One region of the Amycolatopsis acidiphila genome, then DNA from elsewhere that is predicted to be linked to it. Evidence: predicted binding sites of a transcription regulator. Region 1 holds the regulator's gene; the other holds the start of a gene.
The links. The regulator HspR, encoded in region 1, represses chaperone genes until heat shock. The targets are predictions, from matches to a motif close to ANNTTGAGTNNNNNNNACTCAANNT.
Positions count from the first base shown of each region.

Region 2: lon (endopeptidase La) is a predicted target of HspR. The motif match lies at 5,212-5,236, and genes of this name have one in related genera.

Region 1 is NZ_CP090063.1:7,947,179-7,954,797, reverse strand. Features, by position in the region: gene LWP59_RS39110 (MarR family winged helix-turn-helix transcriptional regulator) at 1-448, opposite strand, end outside; gene LWP59_RS39105 (globin domain-containing protein) at 783-1,955, shown strand; gene LWP59_RS39100 (dienelactone hydrolase family protein) at 1,973-2,671, shown strand; gene LWP59_RS39095 (heat shock protein transcriptional repressor HspR) at 2,704-3,132, opposite strand; gene dnaJ (molecular chaperone DnaJ) at 3,132-4,313, opposite strand; gene grpE (nucleotide exchange factor GrpE) at 4,344-5,048, opposite strand; gene dnaK (molecular chaperone DnaK) at 5,045-6,901, opposite strand; gene LWP59_RS39075 (DUF4097 family beta strand repeat-containing protein) at 7,071-7,619, opposite strand, start outside.
Region 2 is NZ_CP090063.1:579,933-587,551, reverse strand. Features, by position in the region: tRNA gene LWP59_RS02885 (tRNA-Met) at 27-99, opposite strand; tRNA gene LWP59_RS02880 (tRNA-Thr) at 249-321, opposite strand; gene LWP59_RS02875 (putative bifunctional diguanylate cyclase/phosphodiesterase) at 394-3,021, opposite strand; gene LWP59_RS02870 (GNAT family N-acetyltransferase) at 3,293-4,273, shown strand; gene LWP59_RS02865 (SAM-dependent methyltransferase) at 4,296-5,147, shown strand; gene lon (endopeptidase La) at 5,252-7,619, shown strand, end outside.

The sequences.
Region 1 (7,619 bases):
CCCCGACGGTCCGGCGCATCGCGTCGTTCATCGACGCCAGCCGGGTCGTCAGTGCCGCGACCTCTTCCTCGGTCCAGTCGCTCAGCGCGGTCCGGACCAGCTCCAGGTAGCTCTCGCGCCAGCGCTTGAGCTCGGTCTCGCCCTGCTCGGAGACGCGCACCAGCGCCGCGCGGCCGTCCTCGGGGGCCGGCCTGCGCTCGACGAGCCCGGAGGCGACCAGCTGCGCGATCTGCCTGCTGATCACCGACACGTCGACCATCTTGCGCTTGGCCAGCTCGGACGGGCGGGACTCGCCGTTGAGGGCGAGGTCGCTCAGCAGCATCGCGGCGGCGGGGTGCAGCCCGGGCTCGCCGCGCTGCCACGAGTAGGTGACCCAGGCATGCTGCAGCTGGCCCGCGACCCGCAGCTGCCGCAGGAGCTCGATCCCGGCGTGCTCGCTCAGACTCATGGGACGCCTCCTGATTGGTTGTCACATACAACTATACGTATAGTAGTTGCATGAAACAACTATCAGTCGCGTGAGCCGGACCACTCGGTCGTCGTCCGACTAACCACCCGGACGGAGCAACTATAGAGGCAATAGGCCGAGAAGCCGTTACTCTGCGATCCAATGGCGTCCTCCTTTCCGGATTACGCTTGACTGAATGGGGTGGAATATTCGTGATCATTTCACGCAGTGACGACCCCTGTGGCCTGGTTCTGCGCGTAGGGGCCCTGCTATTGCGCGTTCGTGAATAATCGAGTCCGAGCATCAACGCGCACCCCGGAGCACCCCGAAACAGATGACCGCCGAACCCGTCAGTCCCGTCCCCCGGTCCGTCCACCGGGAGGCGCCGCCAGCCGTCACCGCCATGGTGCGGCTCATCCAGGACTCCTGGACCAAGGCGGAGCCGTATCTACCGGAAGTGACACAGTTCTTCTACGGCATGCTCTTCACCCTCGCCCCGGCCACGCGCGACTTCTTCCCGATCAACATGGAGGTGCAGCGCAACCGGATGGTGCGGGCGCTGGTGCACGTCGTGCAGATGGTGGACCAGCCCGACGACCTCGTCCCGTTCCTGCGCCAGCTCGGTCGTGACCACCGCAAGTTCGGCGTGATCCCCAAGCACTACGAGGCGATCGGCACCGCGCTGCTGTTCGCGATGCGCACCCAGCTCGGCCCCGACTGGACGCCGGAGGTCGAGCGCGCCTGGGCCGAGGCGTTCACGATCATCGCCCGGCAGATGCAGGAGGCGGCCGCCTCCGACACCAACCCGGCCAGCTGGTCCGCGATCGTCGCCGACCACCGGCGGCTGAGCTGGGACCTGGCGATGGTGCGGGTCGAGCCCGAGTCCCCGATCCCGTTCCGCGCCGGCCAGTACCTGAGCGTCGAGGTGCCGCAGCGGCCGCGGCTGTGGCGGTACCTGTCCCCGGCCACGGCGCCGCGTGAGGACGGCTCGCTGGAGTTCCACGTCCGCGCGGTCGACGGCGGCTGGGTCTCGCGCGCGATCGTCAGCCACACGCAGAAGGGCGACGTGTGGCGGTTCGGGCCGCCGCTCGGCCGGCTGCACGTCGACCGTGAGTCCGGGCGGGACGTGCTGATGGTGGCAGGCGGCACCGGTGTCGCGCCGCTGCAGGCGATGCTCGACGACCTGGCGCAGTGGGGCGAGAACCCGAAGGTCCGGCTGTTCTACGGCGGCCGCACCCGCGAAGACCTCTACGCGCTCGAAGGCCTGCGGATGATGGCCAGCTGCAACCCCTGGCTGACGGTGACGCCGGTGATCGAGGGCGGGCCGGGCCTGGCCGGTTGCGAACAGGGCACGCTCGCGGACGTCGTCACCCGCCACGGCGCCTGGCCGGGCCACGACGTCCTGGTGTCGGGCTCCCCGGCGATGATCCGGGCGACGGTGTCGCGCATGCTCGTCGCGGGCACGGCGCTGGACCAGATCCGCTACGACCCGTTCACCATCGACTGACGGTAGCCTCTGGCCGCATGGACATCTCTGTGCCGGACGGAACGATTCGCGGTTACCTGGCCGAGCCCCAGAAAGAGGTCTCCGGCGAGCCGCCGTGGCCGGGCGTCGTGGTCGTCCACGACGCGGTGGGCCTGACCGAGGACGCACGCAACATCACCGACCGGTTCGCGACCGCGGGATACCTCGCGCTGTGCCCGGACCTGTACTCACGCGGCGGTTTCGTGCGCTGCGTGAAGACCGTGTTCAAGGAGCTGGCGACGGCGCAGGGCCGCGCCTTCGACGACATCTCCGCCGCGCGCGGCCTGCTCGCGCAGCGAGCGGACTGCTCGGGGAAGGTCGGCGTCGTCGGGTTCTGCATGGGCGGCGGCTTCGCGCTCGTCGCGGCGACGCAGGGCTTCGACGTTTCCGCGCCCTACTACGGGCAGCTGCCGAAGGATCTGTCCATTCTGGACGGTGCATGCCCGGTGGTGGCGAGCTTCGGCAAGCGGGACCCGTCGCTCAAGGGCACGGCGGCGCAGCTCGAGAAGGAGCTCGCCGAGCGCGGCATCCCGCACGACGTCAAGGAGTACCCCGAAGCCGGGCACAGCTTCGCGAACCAGTTCCACCTCGGGCCGCTGAACGTGCTGGCCCGGTACGCCGGGGTGGGCTACCACCGCGAGTCCAGTGAGGACGCCTGGCGCCGCGTGCTCGCGTTCTTCGCCCAGCACCTGCGCTGAAGAAGGGGCGGTACCGCCCCTTCTTCAGCGCGCTACCTGCGCTTGGGCTTCCAGACCACCAGCGACGTCTCGTGCCGGATCGGCACCAGGTCCTTCCGGTAGGAGGCGTGCACCGCGGCCGCCGCCTGCTCGGCGGCGGCGTACGCGGCGGCCAGCTCCTCGGTGAGCTCACCGATCCGGGAACGCAGCGCGTCGACCTGGTTCTCCAGCTCGATGATCCGCTTGATCCCGGCCAGGTTGACGCCGGACTCCTGGGACAGCCGCTGCACCTCGCGCAGCAACGCGATGTCCCGCATCGAGTACCGCCGCCCGCCGCCCGCGGTGCGGCCGGGCGAGACGAGCCCCTGCCGGTCGTAGGCGCGCAGGGTCTGCGCGTGCAGTCCGGACAGCTGCGCGGCCACCGAGATCACGAAGACCGGGGTGTCCTCGTCCGCCCCGTGGGGCAACCCACCGAAAGCCATCACCGCTCCTTGAGCATCTCCGTGATCTCCGGCCTGGGATCGTGCTTCGCCGACGCCTCCGCGAGCGCTTCGAGCGCCTGCTTCTCCGGCCCGTCCACCCGGGACGGCACGGCCACCTGCAGGGTCACCAGCAGGTCACCCTTGGTGCCGTCGCGTTTGACGATGCCCTTGCCGCGCACGCGCAGCACCCGGCCGTTGTTCGTGCCGGGCGGCACCTTCAGCGAGACCTTGCTCTCCAGCGTCGGCACCGTGATCGTCGCACCCAGCGTCAGCTCCGGGAAGCTGACCGGGACCGTGATCGTCAGGTCGTTGCCGGACCGGCCGAACACCGGGTGCGGCGTGACGTGCACCCGGACGTAGAGGTCACCTGCCGAGGCGGTGCCCCGGCCCGGCTCGCCCTGGCCTGCCAGCCGGATCCGCTGGTTGTCGTCGACCCCCGCGGGCACCCGCACGGTCAGCGTCCTGGTCTGGGTGCTGATGCCCTCGCCACCGCATTCGGGGCACGGGTCGTCGATGATCTTGCCGCGGCCCCGGCACTCCCGGCACGGCTCGGAGAACGCGAACGCCCCCTGGCTCCGGCTGACCAGGCCCGACCCCGCGCAGACCGGGCAGGTCCGCGGGCTGGTGCCGGGCTTGGCGCCGTTGCCGCCACAGGTCTTGCAGGTGGCCGGGCTCGACAGCCGCAGCGGCAGGGTCGCGCCCTTGACCGCCTCGGCGAAGTCGATCCGGACGTCGGTCTCGACGTCCGCGCCCCGCTGCGCGCGGGTGCTCGTCGCGCCGGCGGCACCACCACGGCGGCCGAACAGGCCGCCCAGGATGTCGCCGAGCCCCCCGAAACCACCCGCGTTGCCCGCACCGGCGGTCTGGCCGAACAGGTCGCCCATGTCGAACGAACCCGAACCGCCGCCACCGGGGAAGTTGAAGGTTCCCGGGCCGGCACCGGCGCCGAACAGCCGTCGTGCCTCGTCGTACTCCTTGCGCTTGGCCGGGTCCGACAGCACGCCGTAGGCCTCGGAGACGGCCTTGAACTTCTGCTCGGCCGCCGCGTTGCCAGGGTTCGCGTCCGGGTGGTTCTCCCGCGCGAGCTTGCGGTAGGCCTTCTTGATCTCGTCCTGCGACGCCTCGGAGGAGACGCCCAGTTCGCGGTAGAAGTCCTTGCCGATCCACTCCCGTGCACTCACCGGACGTCCCCTCCCTTCGCGTAGGACCTGTTACTGCTGGTTCTCATCCGACAGCTGCTCCACCGGCAGTTCGCCCTCGATCGGCGCGTCGACCGCCGGCGGCGCACCGCCCGGCTCGTGGTCGGTCACCCCGACCAGCGCCGCCCGCAGCGTGCGGTCGCCGAAGCGGTAGCCACGGCGCAGGACCGTGGTCACCGTCGGGCCCGCGACCTCGGGCGAGGTGCTGTGCTGCACCGCCTCGTGCACGCTCGGGTCGAAGGGCTCGCCCTCCGCGCCGAACGACTCGAGACCGGACCGCTGCAGGCTCGCGACGAGCTTGTCCGCCACCGCCTTGAACGCGCCGGTGAGATCGCCGTGCTGCTCGGCGCGCTCGAGGTCGTCGAGCAGCGGCAGCAGGTCGTTCACCACCGAGGCCTTCGCCCCGACGACGACGGCCTCGCGGTCGCGGTCCACCCGCTTGCGGTAGTTGGCGTACTCCGCCTGGAGCCGCTGCAGGTCGGCCGTGCGCTCGGCGAGCTGCTTCTCGACGTCCGACTGGACGCCGACCGAGTCGTCCACAATGGACTCCCCGAGGCTCGGCCCCGGGGGGCCCTCGGGGGCCTCCTCGGCGGCCGGCGCCGGCTGCTCGCGCACCTGGCCGGTCTCCGGGTCGATCTTGCGACGATCCCTCACCACCACAGGCTCGGCGGCCTCCCGCTCCTGTTCCTTGGCCTCGTACGAGTGCTTCCCGGTCACTTCTTCTCGTCCTCGTCCACGATCTCGGCGTCGACCACGTCGTCCTCGGGCTTGGCGGAACCGCCCTCGGCACCCTCGGCGCCCGCGGCACCGGCGTCGCCGCCGGCCTGCTGCGCGTTCGCGTACAGCGCGGTGCCCAGCTCCTGCGAAGCCGTGTTCAGCTTTTCGATCGCCGCGGAGATCGCCGCGGTGTCGGTGCCCTTGAGCGCCTCGTTGGCCTCGTCGATCGCGGTCTTGACCTTGCCCTTGATGTCCTCGGGCAGCTTGTCGTCGTTGTCCTTGACGAACTTCTCGGTCTGGTAGACCAGCGTCTCCGCCTGGTTGCGGGTCTCCGCCTCCTCGCGGCGCTTCTTGTCCTCCTCGGCGTGCGCCTCGGCGTCCTTGACCATGCGGTCGATGTCGTCCTTCGGCAGCGCGGAGCCGCCGGTGATCGTCATCGACTGCTCCTTGTTGGTGCCGAGGTCCTTCGCGGTCACGTGCACGATGCCGTTGGCGTCGATGTCGAAGGTGACCTCGATCTGCGGCACGCCACGCGGGGCCGGGGGCAGCCCGGTCAGCTCGAACATGCCGAGCTTCTTGTTGTGCGCCGCGATCTCACGCTCGCCCTGGAACACCTGGATCTGCACCGACGGCTGGTTGTCGTCCGCCGTGGAGAAGATCTCGGAGCGCTTGGTCGGGATGGTCGTGTTGCGCTCGATGAGCTTGGTGAACACCCCGCCCTTGGTCTCGATGCCCAGCGACAGCGGGGTCACGTCGAGCAGCAGGACGTCCTTGACCTCACCCTTGAGCACACCGGCCTGCAGCGCCGCGCCGACCGCGACGACCTCGTCCGGGTTCACGCCCTTGTTCGGCTCCTTGCCGCCGGTCAGCTCCTTGACCAGGTCGGAAACGGCCGGCATCCGGGTGGAACCGCCGACGAGCACCACGTGGTCGATCTGGCCGACCGAGATGCCCGCGTCGCGGATGACGTTGTTGAACGGCGCCTTGGTGCGGTCGAGCAGGTCCGCGGTGATCCGCTGGAACTCCGCCCGCGACAGGGTCTCGTCCAGGAACAGCGGGTTCTTGTCCGCGTCCACGGTGATGTACGGCAGGTTGATGCTGGCGCTGTTCGAGCTGGACAGCTCGATCTTGGCCTTCTCCGCCGCCTCGCGGATGCGCTGCAACGCCATCCGGTCCTTGGTCAGGTCGATGCCGTGCGAGGCCTTGAACTTGTCGACGAGCCACTTGACGATCCGCTCGTCCCAGTCGTCACCACCGAGGTGGTTGTCACCGCTGGTGGCGCGGACCTCGACGACGCCCTCGCCGATCTCCAGCAGCGAGACGTCGAAGGTGCCACCACCGAGGTCGAAGACCAGGATGGTCTGCTCCTTCTCGCCCTTGTCCAGGCCGTAGGCCAGGGCGGCGGCGGTGGGCTCGTTGACGATGCGCAGGACGTTCAGGCCCGCGATCTGGCCGGCCTCCTTGGTGGCCTGGCGCTGGGCGTCCTCGAAGTACGCCGGAACGGTGATGACCGCGTCCGTGATCTCCTCGCCGAGGTAGGACTCCGCGTCGCGCTTGAGCTTCATCAGCACGCGCGCGCTGATCTCCTGCGACGTGTAGGTCTTGCCGTCGATCTCGGTCTTCCAGTCCGTGCCGATGTGCCGCTTGACCGACCGGATGGTGCGGTCGACGTTGGTCACGGACTGGTTCTTCGCGGGCTGCCCGGTCAGCACTTCGCCGTTCTTGGCGAAGGCGACGATCGACGGGGTGGTCCGGGAGCCTTCGGAGTTGGCGATGACCGTCGGCTCGCCGCCCTCAAGGACGGCGACGACCGAGTTGGTCGTGCCGAGGTCGATGCCGACCGCTCGCGCCATGGTGGTTCTCCTCCTGGTATACGCTGCTTGAGCTGCGGTGTTCGCGCCCGCCTTGAGCGGGAGTCACTCAAGTTCTATCTCGTGCTTCCCACTCTCGTCAAACCAGACTTGAGCCGGGCGCGCTCAACCTTTCTGCCAGTCCAACGAGCGGTCCCGGGGGATTGTTCCCTCAGGCGTGGCGGACCTTCACATCGCCGCTGTTGGCCTCCAGGTCGAGCAGGTGCGGGCCCGCCGGATCGGTCGCGACGTCGATCTCCTGGTCGCCCGAGTTGGTCCGCGCCTGGACCCGGTAGCGGTCGCTCGGCACGGTCAGCGTGACGTCGCCGCTGTTGGCGTCGGCGTGCACGTCCTGCGGGCTGGCGAGGCCGATCTCGATGTCACCGGAGTTCGCGTGCGCCCTGACCGGCCCTGCCGCGTCCTCGACCCGGACGTTGCCCGAGTTGCTCGTCACATCCGTGCCGAGCACGCCTTCGAGCAGCAGGTCGCCGGACTTCGAGCTGCCGCTGACCGTCGCGCCGCGCGGGACGACGACCTCGTAGTCCACGATGCAGTCGTGCCCGCAGCCGGCGAGCACCAGCTGGGTGCCGTCGAGCCGGTACGCCGCGTCGGGCCGGGAGCCGTTGTAGTGGAAGCGCTCGTGGATCGAGGTCGTGCCCACGTCCCGCGCGGTGATCCGGACGTCGCCGGAGGCGGTGTCGAGCCGGACGCCGGCGACGGG
Region 2 (7,619 bases), 820 kb from region 1:
CTTTCTCTACAAAACTCGAATCCCGGTAGCGGTGGCCGGACTTGAACCGGCGACACAGCGATTATGAGCCGCTTGCTCTGCCAACTGAGCTACACCGCCCTGTCCGCGCCCGGCCCTCCGAACCCCGCCACCAGCGGGGGGTCCAGGGGACTTGCCCCCCTGGCGGGGGTCTGGGGGCCAGGCCCCCAGAGGACACTGCGAAGCGAGTCAGGTCCACGCTTCCCGTGGACAGACTACACCCACTCGCGAGCCCCTTTACGGAATCGAACCGTAGACCTTCTCCTTACCATGGAGACGCTCTGCCGACTGAGCTAAAGGGGCGGATCAACGCCTGAACGTTGAAGCCTCGAAGAGATTACACAATCGGCGGACACCGGTGCGCACCGGGGGTGCCTACGTCAGCAGCGTCAGGATCGTCTCCCGCTGCCGGCCCGCTGACCTCGCCGTTCGCGCCTGGAGCCAGGCCTCCAGCCGGTCCTCGGCGAGCGGGCGGGAGATGAGGTACCCCTGCGCCACGTCGCAACCCATCGCCTCGAGCTGGTCCCGCGCGATGTCTTCTTCGACACCCTCCGCGACCACCGTGAGCCCCAGCGAGTGGCCCAGCTCCACGATGGACCGGACCACCGCGAGGTCCCCGAGGTCGGTCCCCATGCCGAGGACGAAGCTCTTGTCGATCTTGACCTCGTCCACCGGCAGCCGCCGCAGGTAGGCCAGCGACGAGTACCCGGTGCCGAAGTCGTCGACGGCCAGCACGATGCCCCGCGCGTGCAGCTCCTGCAGGATCGGCAGCGCCTTCTGCGGGTCGGCCATCACCCCGGACTCGGTCAGCTCGAACGTCAGCAGCTCCGGCGGCACGTCGAAGCGCCGCAGCGCCTCGACGACCTTCGCCGGGAAGTCGACGTCGGCGAGGTTGCGCACGGACAGGTTGACCGCCACGGAGATCCGCAGCCCCTCGTCCATCCACTTGCGCACCCGGATCAGCGACTGCTCCAGCACGAACCCGGTCAGCACGCCGATCAGCCCGGCCGCCTCGACGGCGGGCACGAACTCGTCCGGGTCGAGCTTGCCGAACTCCGGGTGCACCCACCGCACGAGCGCCTCGACGCCGAGCAGCTGCTTGCTCGGCAACGAGATCTTCGGCTGGTAGTGCACGCTCAGCTGGCCTTCCTCCAGGGCCTGCCGGAACTGGGTGACCATCTGGAACCGGCGCAGGAAGATCTGCCCCATGCTCGGCACGTACCCGCGGACCTCCTCGCCGCCGCGGGTGGCCCGCACGGCGACGTCGGCCCGTTGCAGGAGGGCGTCGATGTCGGTGCTCTCGGCGCTGTCCTCGATCGAGGGGGTGGCGTAGCCGACCATGGCGTTCGCTTCGACGGTGAGCCGGTCGACCGGGTACGGCGCCGAAAGCTGCGCGCGCAGCCGCTCGGCCACGTCGTGGATCTGGGTGCTGTGGTACCCGACGAGCAGCGCCGCGAAGGACGCGCCCTCCAGCCGGGCCAGCGGGACGTCCGGCCCGAGCGCGTCGCGGATCCGCCGCCCGGCGGCGATCACCATCCGGTCCGCCCAGGTGTAGCCGAGTGCGTCGCTGACGGTCGAGAACACGTCGAGGTCCACCCGCAGCACCGCCGAGTCCAGCCGGTCGCGCAACGGCTGGCGCGCGACCTGGCGGAAGCCCGGCCGGTTGAGCAGCCCGGTCAGCGGGTCGTGGTAGGCGTCGTGGCGCAGGGTGGCGAGCAGCCGGCGGTTGTCCAGCGCCGTGGCGAGGTGGCTGGCCATCGTGCCGAGCAACTGCACGTCGTACTTGCCGAACCCGCGCCACCGCGACAGCCGGTCGTGCGCCTCGACGACGCCCAGCAGCTGGTTGGCGCTGCACAGCGGCACGACGAGCGCCTCCTGCGCGTCGCGGTCGAGCAGCGCGGAGGAGACCTCGGCGTTCGCCTCGGTGATGCGGAAGTGACGCACGTGCGAGCCGGGCAGCCGGACCAGCGCGTCCTCGCCCACCATCTCGCCCGCCGGCAACGGTTCCCCGGCGACGACGGTGGTCATGGCGGCGGTCGGTTCGAGCCGCAGCCGCAGCACGACCCGCGCGGCGGAGAGCTGGTCCTTGATGCGCTCGGCGATCGTGGACCAGTCGCTGGCGTTGACCCCGCCGGTGAGGTCGTCGACCCGGCTGGCCGGGCGGGCGGCCGCCTGCTGACCCGACCTGGCGACCATCAGGCTGACGTCGGAAAGCGCTTCCATGTCGCGCTGTTCGCGCAGCAGATCCGAATAAGCCCAGTACAGCGCGGAAAGTCCGAGGAAGACGGCGACCACGAGCGGCCAGGCGTTGCTCGTGCCGACGATCACGAGGTAGCCGCTCAGGCCGACCGAGGCGTTGACGAACCCGACCACGAGGATCCGCCCGGTCAGCCGCAGCGCGGTGCCGATGCGCATCCGCCGCCGCAGCACGCGAACCGCCGCGAGGGCGAGCAGGGTGCTGGCCAGCGGCGCGGTCAGGGTGCCCGCGAGCGCGGCGGGCCAGGTCATCCCGGTGCTGCCCATCGCGTGCTGGACGAGTCCGGCCACCGCGAACCCGCTGGTGATCTCGAGCAGGAACGCGCCGGCGTTGTAGAGCACCCGGCCGGACACCCGGCGCACCAGCAGGGTGCTGATTCCCGCGACGAGGTGGGCGATCAGCACGACCTCGAACGGAGCCACGAAGAAGCCGATGACCAGTGGTATCTCGGTGAAGGAGATCGTCCACGAGATGCCGCTGCGGACGTCGACGTTGATGCCGAGCTGCTCGGCGAGCAGGAACGACAACGCGAGCACGGGACCGATCCACCACAGCTGCGGCGTGCCCTCGAAGGGGAGCCAGAGCAGGGAGACCACGATCGCGGCCAGGATGCCGAAGGTGAGCACTGTGAGCGTGTAGAGCCGGAACCGCCGCTCGTCGCCACGCGCGTCGACCGACGGCGGGCGGGCATCGGTGCCGGCCACCACCGGAACGGAAGCATCCGGCGAGCCGCCAGTGCCCGGCATGCAACCTCCTTCCCCGCCCAAGGCCCCACTGCGCCTGCACCCAGCACTCGTAATGATCACCGCACGAATGAGGGTGCCACTGTACCCCGGAGGGCGTACTTCAGCCTCTTTCCGGCCCCATCAGATCACCCCATAGTTAACAACGTGCCAACTGCGGTGAGCTGCGGTGACTACCGGGTGAAACCGGCGCCCATTCCGCTTTCTTTTTCGATGACGAGCGGTAACCGGCCCTGCTGTCACCTTGATCGAGTAAGGGGTCTTCAATACGCGCATGAATAGGGAGGCGCTCGCAACGGCGCACGCCACCAGGTTGAACAGTGCGGACTCACTCCTGCCCTCGTCAGACCCCTTCGCCGGGAACGGCGAGCACGTCGGCCGGTTCCGGGCGGAGAACGGGGACTCGGCCGCGGACGGTTTCGCGACGCGAAGCGAGGTGGGCGAGCGGTCCCGTGACTCTCTGTGGCGGGCGCTCGTGGAGTACCGGCTCACGGTACATCTCGCCGGACCCGCACCTGGCGAATCCCTGGCCGAGATTCTCACGCGATGGGATGAACACCTCGCTGACGTGGCGCCCCCTGGGGATTGGGACACCGCCGCCGTCATCCCCCGGCCCAGCCGTGACTCCGCGGGCTCGGCCGAGCTGCTGCGGCACGGCTTCGCGCCGGTACGGGTGCTGGCCGTCCGTCCTGCCGACCGGTTGAGCACGCCCGGGCCCGCCACCGAACCGGGCGTGCGGATCCGGCCGGCCGAGGCGGGCGATCTCGGCACGGCCGTCGAGCTGTACACCGAGCTGCAGCGGTACGACGCGCAGTTCGGCCTCGTCACCTTGCGCGGCAACGCCGACGAACTGCTCGCCGCGGACCTGGCGGACCAGCTCGACCGGACCGAGCCGACGGTGTGGATCGCCGAGCTCTACGGTCGCCCGCTCGGCCTGCTGCAGCTGCAGTTCCCGCCGGTAACGAGCTGGGTCTCGCCGTACGTCTCGGCCGGCCGCGTCGGCTACCTCTCTTCTCTGCACGTCGCCGAGGCCGCCCGGTCCTCCGGCGTGGGCACCGCGCTGGCGGCACACGCGCACCAGCTGTTCGACGAGGTCAGCGTCGACGCCGTGCTCCTGCACCACGCGCTCGCGAACCCGCGATCCACCCCGTTCTGGTACTCGCAGGGGTACCGGCCGTTGTGGACCTACTGGTACAGACGACCCGCTGTGCCCCCACCCGTCACCCACCGCCCTCAAACACCGCGCTCCGCGTGACGGCCGTGATTCAATCACTCGTGTGAGTGAAGGTCGAAAATCCGCGCCGAAGGCTCCCGCCGGGGTCGACACCGAGAAGCCGTCCGCGGCCCGGATCTACGACTGGTATCTCGGGGGCAGCCAGAACTGGGCGGTGGACCGGGAGTTCGGCAAGCGCGCGGTCGAAGTGTTCCCGCACGCTCGTGAGCTGGCCCGGCAGAACCGGGACTTCCTCGGCCGACTGGTGCAGGCCGCGCTGGACGCGGGGATCCGGCAGTTCCTCGACCTGGGCTCGGGCGTGCCGACCGTGGGCAACGTGCACGAGATCGTCCGCGACAACCTGCCGGCGGGCGAGCGGGCGTCCGTGGTGTACGTCGACTACGAGCCGGTCGCGGTCGCGCACTCGACCGTGTTGCTGGAGCAGGACGGCGCGACCGACTGGGCCGGGCTGGTGCAGGCCGACCTGCGGCACGTCGACGCCGTGCTCAAGCACCGGACGACCAGGCAGCTGCTCGACTTCGGGCAGCCGGTGTGCCTGCTGCTGATCGGGGTGCTGCACTTCATCGGCGGCGACGACCGTCCCGAGGAGATCGTCGCGCGCTACCGGGGCCGCCTCGCGCCCGGCAGCTGGCTCGCGGTCTCGCACTTCACGGACGAGAACCTGCCGCCGGAGGACGCGGCCGCCGTGCACGAGCTCGCCGAGGCCTACCAGCGCACCAGCAACCCGCTGTGGGTGCGGCGGCGCGCGGAGATCGAGTCCTGGTTCGGCGGCTGGCCGATGGTCGAGCCGGGCCTGGTGCCGCCCGCGGACTGGCGCGCGGACCGGCCGCTGAACCGCGCCGAGCGCCGCGCACGGCCGTTCGGCTGGTGCGGAGCGGCCGAACGACCGCGCTGATCTTATTCCCGGATGGCTGCTCGCTCATAGCGAACTACCTGCGGAAACAAATCGGGACGCGACGAAGTTGAGCAGAGCAGACTCAACTACGAAGGAGCGTCCCGATGACCGAAATCAGGCTCCTGCCCCTGCTTCCCCTCGACGACGACGTCGTGTTACCCGGCATGATCGTCCCGCTCGAGCTCGACGTCGCCGAGACCCGCGCCGCGGTGGAGTCCGCGCAGGCCAAGGCACCGAGCACGCCGTCGTTCCCGGGCATCCGCTCGCTTCCGGCCGCCAAGGCCGAGGTCCTGATCGTCCCGCGCGTGCACGGCGAGTACGCCGAGCTGGGCACGGTGGCGACCATCGAGCGGATCGGCCGGATCCCCGGCGGCAAGGCCGCCGTCCTGCTGCGCGGCACCGGCCGTGCGGTGGTCGGCGAGACCGGCGACGGGCCGGGCGCGGCCCGCTGGGTGCGTACCGAGGAGGCCCCGGAGCTGAGCGACGAGCGCGCGAAGACGCTCGCCGCCGAGTACAAGACCGTGGTGATCTCGATCCTGCAGCAGCGTGGCGGCTGGCAGATGATCGACGCCGTCCAGGAGCTCGAGGAGCCGTCGGCGATCGCCGACCTGGCGGGCAACGCGCCGTACCTGGACCTGGACCAGAAGCTGGAACTGCTGCGCGCGCTCGACGTCGCGGCCCGGCTGGAGCGCGCGCTCGAATGGAGCCGCGAGTACCTGGCCGAGCTGGAGGTCACCGACACGATCCGCAAGGACGTGGCCGAGGGCATGGAGAAGCAGCAGAAGGAGTTCCTGCTGCGCCGCCAGCTCGAGGCGATCCGCAAGGAGCTGGGCGAGCTGGACGGTTCGGCCGACGACGAGGACGACTACCGCGCCCGCGTCGAGAAGGCCGACCTGCCCGAGCACGTCCGCAAGGCCGCGCTGGCCGAGGTGGACAAGCTGGAGCGGACCTCCGACCAGTCCCCGGAAGGCGGCTGGATCCGGACCTGGCTGGACACGGTGCTGGAGATGCCGTGGCAGACCCGGACCGACGACGTGCACGACATCGCGGGCGCGCGGGCGGTGCTCGACGCCGACCACGCGGGCCTGGACGACGTGAAGGAACGCATCATCGAGTACCTGGCGGTGCGCAACCGCCGGACCGAGGCCGGGCTGGGCCAGGTCGGCGGGCGGCGCTCCGGCGCCGTGCTCGCGCTGGTCGGCCCTCCGGGCGTCGGCAAGACGTCGCTCGGTGAGTCGGTCGCCAAGGCGATGGGCCGCAATTTCGTCCGCGTCGCACTCGGCGGCGTGCGGGACGAGGCGGAGATCCGCGGGCACCGGCGCACCTATGTCGGCGCGATGCCGGGCCGGATCGTCCGCGCCATCAAGGAAGCCGGTTCGATGAACCCGGTCGTCCTGCTCGACGAGGTCGACAAGGTGGGCGCCGACTACCGCGGCGACCCGACCGCGGCCCTGCTCGAGGTGCTGGACCCGGAGCAGAACCACACGTTCCGGGACCACTACCTGGAGGTCGAGCTCGACCTGTCGGACGTGGTGTTCCTGGCGACGGCGAACGCGCTGGAGACGATCCCCGGCCCGCTGCTGGACCGGATGGAGCTGGTCACCCTCGACGGCTACACCGAGCACGAGAAGGTGATCATCGGGCGCGACCACCTACTGCCGCGTGAGCTGGAGCGGGCGGGTCTCGGCACGGACGACGTGCGGTTCACCGAAGCCGCGCTGAGCCGGATCGCAGCGGAGTACACCCGTGAGGCCGGCGTCCGCAACGCCAACCGGACCATCGCGAAGGTGCTGCGCAAGATCGCGACCCGGGTCGCACTGGACGAGGTGTCGCTGCCGATCACCGTGGACACGGAGGACCTGCAGGGCTACCTCGGCCGGCCTCGGCACCTGCCGGAGTCATCGCTGCCCGTTTCGACGCAGCGGACCTCCACTCCGGGCGTGGCCACAGGCCTGGCGGTGACCGGCGCCGGTGGTGACGTGCTCTACGTGGAGGCGTCGCTGGCGGACCCGGAGTCCAGCGGCACCGGGCTGACCCTGACCGGTCAGCTCGGCGACGTGATGAAGGAGTCGGCGCAGATCGCGCTGTCCTACCTGCGTTCGCACGGCGCGGAGCTGGAGCTGCCGGTCGGCGACCTGAAGGAGCGCGGCATCCACGTGCACGTGCCCGCGGGCGCGGTGCCCAAGGACGGCCCGTCGGCCGGGGTCACGATGACCACGGCGCTGGCGTCGCTGTTGTCGGGCCGCGTGGTGCGGGCGGACGTGGCGATGACCGGCGAGGTGTCGCTGACCGGGCGGGTGCTGCCGATCGGTGGCGTCAAGCAGAAGCTGCTGGCGGCGCACCGGGCGGGGATGAAGACGGTGATCATCCCGCAGCGCAACGAGCCCGACCTCGACGACGTGCCCGCGGAGGTGCTGGCCGAGCTCGACGTGCACCCGGTGGCCAACGTCCGCGAGGTGCTGGACCTGGCGC